Regions from separate parts of the Pseudogulbenkiania sp. AW2-16 genome, predicted to be linked through region 1. Evidence: predicted binding sites of a transcription regulator. Region 1 holds the regulator's gene; the other holds the start of a gene.

Region 1 (3,502 bases):
GCCTCGACCATCAGCTCACCCACGCCTTCCTGCGCCAGGCGCACCAGCAAGGCAGCCAGATCGACCCGGCCGGCGGTATCGCCCAGCGCCCACACCGTCACCCCCTGCTCCAGGTAAGGCTGGTGGCGCGCCGCGTCGGCGACCGCCGTGGCAAGGATGGTTTCGCCGTCGCGGTAGATGCGCGCCCCAGGCGACGTCTGCAACCGGCTATCCACCACCACCCGCCGCGGCTGGCGTGGGGTAAACACCTCGCGCACCGTCAGCTGCGGATCGTCCGCCAGCACCGTCCCGCTGCCGGTCAGGATGGCGCAGGAACGGGCGCGCAGGCGATGCACGTCGCGCCGCGCATCGGGGCCGGTAATCCACTGGCTGGCGCCGTTCAACAAAGCGGTCTTGCCGTCCAGCGAGGCCGCCGCCTTCAGCGTCACCCACGGCCGGCCGCGCTCGGCGCGCGACAAGAAACCCTTGTTGAGGCGCCGCGCCTCGGCCTCCAGCAAGCCCACCGCCACCACGATGCCGGCAGCGCGCAACATGTCCAGGCCACGCCCGGCCACTTCGTGATACGGATCCTGCATCGCCGCCACCACGCGGCCGACACCGGCCTCGATCAGGCCCTTGGCACACGGCGGGGTGCGCCCATAGTGGCTGCACGGCTCCAGCGTCACGTAGGCGGTGGCGCCGCGCGCGAGCTCGCCCGCCATGCGCAGGGCGTGCACCTCGGCATGCGGGGTGCCGGCCGCGATATGCCAGCCCTCGCCCACGACCTCGCCGTCACGCACTACGACACAGCCGACCCGGGGGTTCGGCGTGGTGGTGTACAGGCCTTGTTCGGCCAACCTCAGTGCCTGCGCCATCATGGCGTGGTCAACCGCGGAAAACGTCATGGACTCTCTCACGAGGATTTCTGGATTTCCTTGATCGCCTCGGAAAACTCCGAGACGTCCTGGAAACTGCGATATACCGAGGCAAAACGGATATAGGCTACTTTATCCAGTTTCGCCAACTCATTCATCACCATCTCGCCGATCTGGCGCGAACTGACCTCGCGCTCGCCCAGTTGCAGCAGGCGGTGGCAGATACGGTCGATGGCGTCGTCGACCAGCGCGGTCGGCACCGGGCGCTTGTGCAGCGCACGCAGGAAGCTGGTGCGCACCCGCTCGACATCGAACTCGGAACGATGCCCACCCGACTTCACCACCTGCGGCATGCGCACGTCGGCGGTTTCGAAGGTGGTAAACCGCTTTTCACACGCCAGGCAGCGGCGGCGGCGGCGGATGCTGGTGCCGTCTTCGCTGACGCGTGAATCGATCACCTGGGTGTCGGCGTTGCCGCAAAACGGACATTTCATGATGTGACGACCTGGCTAGTAATAATCCTACGATGGTATCAGCAAAGGTCGGGAGCGTTAACGCCACCGTTTCTGACGCTCGTCAAGAGAGCGCGTCGCCGCGCGGTGCCGCCGTGCCGCTCCACCTCGTTCGGGCCTACTCCAATCGGCCCACCAGGACGAGCACCGGACACCACCGGGCCGCCTTAAACCCCTGCCCGAAAAAACAAAAGCGGCCCGAAGGCCGCTTTCAGTATCACACAGGCGTGACGATGGGCTTACTTGGCCGCGTACACCGGCAGGCGCTGGCACAGCGCCTGGACTTCACCGGCCACGCGCGCGGTCACGGCCTCGTCGTTCGGCGCTTCCAGCACGTCGGCGATCAGGTTGGCCAGCAGCTTGGCTTCCGCCTCGCCGAAGCCGCGGCTGGTCATGGCCGGGGTGCCGATGCGGACGCCGGAGGTCACGAACGGCTTTTCCGGGTCGTTCGGGATGGCGTTCTTGTTGACGGTGATGTGGGCGCGGCCCAGGGCGGCTTCGGCGTCCTTGCCGGTGATGCTCTTGGCACGCAGATCCACCAGGAACACGTGCGACTCGGTCTTGCCCGACACGATGCGCAGACCGCGCTCGATCAGGGTCTCGGCCATCACCTTGGCGTTCTGCTTGACCTGCTGGGCGTAGGCCTTGAACTCCGGCGACGCGGCTTCCTTGAAGGCCACGGCCTTGGCGGCGATGACGTGCATCAGCGGACCGCCCTGCAGGCACGGGAAGATCGCCGAATTCAGCGCCTTCTCGTATTCCGCCTTGGCCAGGATCACGCCGCCGCGCGGACCGCGCAGGGTCTTGTGCGTGGTGGTGGTGACGAAGTCGGCGAACGGCACCGGGCTCGGGTACTCACCGGCGGCCACCAGGCCAGCGTAGTGAGCCATGTCGACGAACAGGTAGGCCCCCACTTCGTCGGCGATCTTGCGGAAACGCGCCCAGTCGATTTCCAGCGCGTAGGCGGAAGCACCGGCCACGATCATCTTCGGCTTGTGTTCGCGCGCCAGACGCTCGACGGCGTCGTAGTCCAGCACTTCGTTCTCGTCCAGGCCGTACGGCACCACGTTGTACAGCTTGCCGGAGATGTTCACCGACGCGCCGTGGGTCAGGTGACCGCCGTGCGCCAGGCTCATGCCGAGGATGGTGTCGCCCGGCTTCAGCACCGACACGTACACCGCCTGGTTGGCCTGCGAGCCGGAGTGCGGCTGCACGTTGGCGTACTCGGCGCCGAACAGCGCCTTGAGGCGGTCGATCGCCAGCTGCTCCACCACGTCGACGTGTTCACAGCCGCCATAGTAGCGCTTGCCCGGGTAGCCTTCGGCGTACTTGTTGGTCAGGACGGAGCCTTGGGCTTCCATCACGGCAGGGCTGACGTAGTTTTCGGAGGCGATCAGTTCGACATGGTCTTCCTGACGGCGGTATTCGGCGTCCATCGCCGCGGACAGTTCCGGATCGTACTTGGCGATCGTCAGATCGGCTGCAAACATCTTTGACTCTTCCAATCAAAGGGTTAATCGAGATGCGCGATTTTACCTCAAATGCGCGGCCCATTGGTATGAGCAATTCGGGACATGAGCATGAATCCGGCTCATGTCCCGAGACATCATTACTGCAGCGTCGAACCCGGCGCCGGGATATCGTCGGCGGTCAGGAACAGCGGAATGCCGTTCTGCTGATCCGGCTGTACCTGCGGCACCACGCGCACGTCGCTCACCCGGCACTCGGCCATCAGTTCGCAGAACTGCGACGCGATCAGCGGCACCGAATCCAGCGGCGACAGCTGCCAGACGAAGCCCTCCCAGTTCTTTTCGTCGCCCGGAGCGGAGATGGTGCAACGCAGCTCGCCATTCTCATGCGCGGACAACACCGCCACCGGCTCCTGCCCCATATCGCGCAGCTTGCGGATCATGCTGCTGGCAAAAGCCTGCAACGTCACTTCCTGGCGCGCGCTGCCGCCCGCCACTATGGCCTGCAGCAGCGCCTGCGGCGGACGTGCGATCGGGAACAGCGTCACGCCGTCGGTTTTCAGCTGCTCGCCGAGGAACTTCATCAGTGGGATGCCCCACGGCCCGACCGCACCACCGAGCTTGACCGGGGCCGGCTCGCCCTCCTCCTGGATCGCCACGCCGATCA
Region 2 (3,502 bases), 960 kb from region 1:
AGCTCGCCTACCATCCGGAAGCGATGGAACTGCCCATCGTCTACGAAGACGACCACATCATCATCATCAACAAGCCTGCCGGCCTGGTGGTGCACCCGGCGGCCGGCAACTGGACCGGTACGCTGCTCAACGGTCTGCTGCATCACTGCCCTGCCCTGACCCACGTGCCGCGCGCCGGCATCGTGCACCGGCTCGACAAGGAAACCAGTGGCCTGATGGTGGTGGCCAAGACCATCCCGGCGCAGACCGAGCTGGTGCGCCAGATGCAGGCGCGCAGCGTCAAACGCATCTACCGGGCTATCGCGGACGGCGTGGTACCGTTCGACGGCAAGATCGAAACCCTGATCGGGCGCGATCCGCACAACCGCATGCGCATGGCCGTGGTGAAATTCGGCGGCAAGCAGGCCATCACCCACGTGCGCGTGCTGGCCACCTTCCCCAGTCACTCGTATATCGAGTGCCGTCTGGAAACCGGCCGCACGCACCAGATTCGCGTGCACATGCGCGAAGCACGCCACCCGCTGGCCGGCGACCCGCTCTACGGCAACCCGCGCCACACCATGCCGGACGAGATCGAAGAGGCCGTCAAGGCGCTGGGCCGCCGAGGCGCTGCACGCCTACAGCCTGACCCTGACCCACCCGGCCACGGGCCAGGAAATGACCTGGAAGGCCAAGCTGCCGGACGACATGAAGCATCTGCTCGCGGTACTGGGCGACGAAGGCCAGCCCCAGGAAATGGCCGAGCACGACAACCTCGACGAGGATGACGAGGACTGGGACGACGGAGACTACGATGTCGAGGTGCTGTATGTTCGCGACTAACCCCGACTGGCTGACGGCCGACTGGCCGGCACCGGCCAAGGTCAAGACCCTGATCACCACCCGCAAGGGCGGCGTCAGCGAAGCGCCCTACGACAGCTTCAACCTCGGCGCCCACGTCGGCGACCTGCCCGAGCATGTTTCCCTCAACCGCGAGACGCTGCGCCGCTTCGTGCCGGAGGAGCCGGCCTGGCTCAACCAGGTGCACGGCACGCGCGTGGTGAACGCCGCCGACGTCACCGAAACCCCGCCCGAGGCCGATGCCAGCGTGAGCCGCACCCCGGATGCGGTATGCGTGATCATGACCGCGGACTGCCTGCCGGTACTGCTTACCAGCCGTGACGGCAGCGTGGTCGGTGCCGCCCATGCCGGCTGGCGCGGGCTGTGCGACGGCGTGATCGAAGCCACGGTGAGCGCAATGAACGAACCGGCGGCCAACCTCATGGCCTGGCTCGGCCCGGCCATCGGGCCGGATGCCTTCGAAGTCGGCGCCGAGGTGCGTGCTGCCTTCATGGCGCACGACCCCGCCGCCGCCCAGGTGTTCACCGACATCGGCGAGGGCAAGTTCCTGGCCGACATCTACACGCTGGCACGACAGCGGCTGGCGGCACTCGGCATCAGCGAGGTTTACGGCGGCGACTTCTGCACCGTGATCGATCGCGAGCGCTTCTTCTCCTACCGCCGCGACCGCACCACCGGGCGCATGGCGAGCCTGATCTGGATCGAACCCTGAGCAGCGGGTTTGGCACCGACACGAACCGCCCACCGTGGCGGTTTTTTCATGCCTGCGGCGTAGCATCGCCGCCACACGCCATGCCCACACCATCTGGTGTTGTTTTGTTGCCAGCGGACCATTCCTTGTAATACGGGGCTTGTAGCCTGCCGCACCGCAACAGCACGGCAAGCACCGAAAACGGGAAGTGGGCCGCAAAGCCAATAACCACGCGGATTTCCGTTTTCCAGCGCGCTGTCAAGACTTGTTCTGCCGCTCACTCACCACTAGAATTTGGGCCTGTTCCGCAGTAAAACAATACATATAGTGTTTGCCCACAGCTAACACACAGCTTTTCAACAGACTTGTCCACAGCGGTTTCATCCCGCTGACAATCCACCACCCAAAGCAAGAGGGCCCCATGCAACTGACCACCTTTGAAGGGCAAACTGCCGCCGAGCTCGGCCGAGCCGCCGCACCGCAAGCCGACTTCAGCCAGTACAAGACCATCCGTCGCAATGGCGCCGTCGTACCGTTCGAGCCGGTCAAGATTTCCATCGCCATGACCAAGGCCTTCCTGGCGATCATGGGGCACCAGGGCGCGACTTCCGCCAGCATCCGCGACAAGGTCGCCCAACTGACCGAGATGGTGGTGAGTGCGCTGATGCGCCGCAAGCCGGAAGGCGGCGCCATCCACATCGAAGACATCCAGGACCAGGTGGAGCTGTCGCTGATGCGCGCCGGCGAGCACGACGTGGCCCGCGCCTACGTGCTGTACCGTGAAGAGCGCTCGCGCGAGCGCGCCGCCCGTGGCGAAGCCCTGACCCAGATCACCATCAACGTGGTGCGCAAGAACGGCGCCAAGCTGCCGCTCGATATCGCCAAGCTGCGCGCCACCATCGAATCGGCCTGCGTGGGCCTGGCCGAAACCGACGTCGACGCCATCCTCACCGAAACGCTGAAGAACATCTACGACGGCGTCAGCGAAGAAGAGGTGAACAAGTCCTCCATCCTGGCCGCGCGCGCCATGATCGAGCAGGACCCGGCCTACGACTACGTCACCGCCCGCCTGCTGCTCAACAACATCCGCCTGGAAATCCTCGGCGAAGCCGTGAGCCAGGAAGAAATGGGCCAGTGCTACGTCGACTACTTCCCGCAGGCCATCAAGAAGGGCATCGCCGCCGAACTCCTGGACGAGCGCCTGGGCGAGTACGACCTGAAAAAGCTGGGCGCCGCGCTCGACGCCAGCCGCGACCTGCAATTCGGCTACCTTGGCCTGCAGACCCTGTACGACCGCTACTTCCTGCACGTGAACGGCACCCGCATCGAGATGCCGCAGGCGTTCTACATGCGCGTCGCCATGGGTCTGGCGCTGAACGAGGTGGAGCGCGAAGCGCGCGCCATCGAGTTCTACAACGTGCTGTCGAGCTTCGACTTCATGTCGTCTACCCCGACGCTGTTCAACTCCGGCACGCGCCGCAGCCAGCTCTCCAGCTGCTACCTGACCACCATTGCGGACGACCTCGACGGCATCTACGAAGGCATCAAGGAAAACGCCCTGCTCTCCAAGTTTGCCGGCGGCCTGGGCAATGACTGGACCCCGGTGCGCGCCATGGGCTCGCACATCAAGGGCACCAACGGCAAGTCGCAAGGCGTGGTGCCGTTCCTGAAGGTGGTCAACGACACCGCCGTGGCGGTGAACCAGGGCGGCAAGCGCAAGGGCGCGGTGTGCGCCTACCTGGAAACCTGGCACCTCGATATCGAAGAGTTCGTCGAACTGCGCAAGAACACCGGTGACGACCGCCGCCGCACCCACGACATGAACACCGCCAACTGGATTCCGGACCTGTTCATGAAGCGCGTGATGGACGGCGCCGAGTGGACGCTGCTGTCGCCGTCCGAGTGCCCGGACCTGCACGATCTGGTCGGCGCTGCCTTCGAGAAGCGCTACCAGGAATACGAAGCCATGGC

The links. The regulator NrdR, encoded in region 1, represses ribonucleotide reductase genes. The targets are predictions, from matches to a motif close to AAANACNATATATNGTNTTT.
Region 2: the regulator NrdR is predicted to act here: its motif matches at 1,845-1,864, upstream of ABKF58_RS16235 (ribonucleoside-diphosphate reductase subunit alpha).

Annotation. Positions count from the first base shown of each region.
Region 1 covers NZ_CP157668.1:98,241-101,742, forward strand. Annotated here, with positions in the region: gene ribD (bifunctional diaminohydroxyphosphoribosylaminopyrimidine deaminase/5-amino-6-(5-phosphoribosylamino)uracil reductase RibD) at 1-884, opposite strand, end outside; gene nrdR (transcriptional regulator NrdR) at 893-1,348, opposite strand; gene glyA (serine hydroxymethyltransferase) at 1,606-2,856, opposite strand; gene ABKF58_RS00480 (hypothetical protein) at 2,976-3,502, opposite strand, start outside.
Region 2 covers NZ_CP157668.1:3,331,974-3,335,475, forward strand. Annotated here, with positions in the region: partial or broken gene rluD (23S rRNA pseudouridine(1911/1915/1917) synthase RluD) at 1-822, shown strand, start outside; gene pgeF (peptidoglycan editing factor PgeF) at 809-1,552, shown strand; gene ABKF58_RS16235 (ribonucleoside-diphosphate reductase subunit alpha) at 1,953-3,502, shown strand, end outside.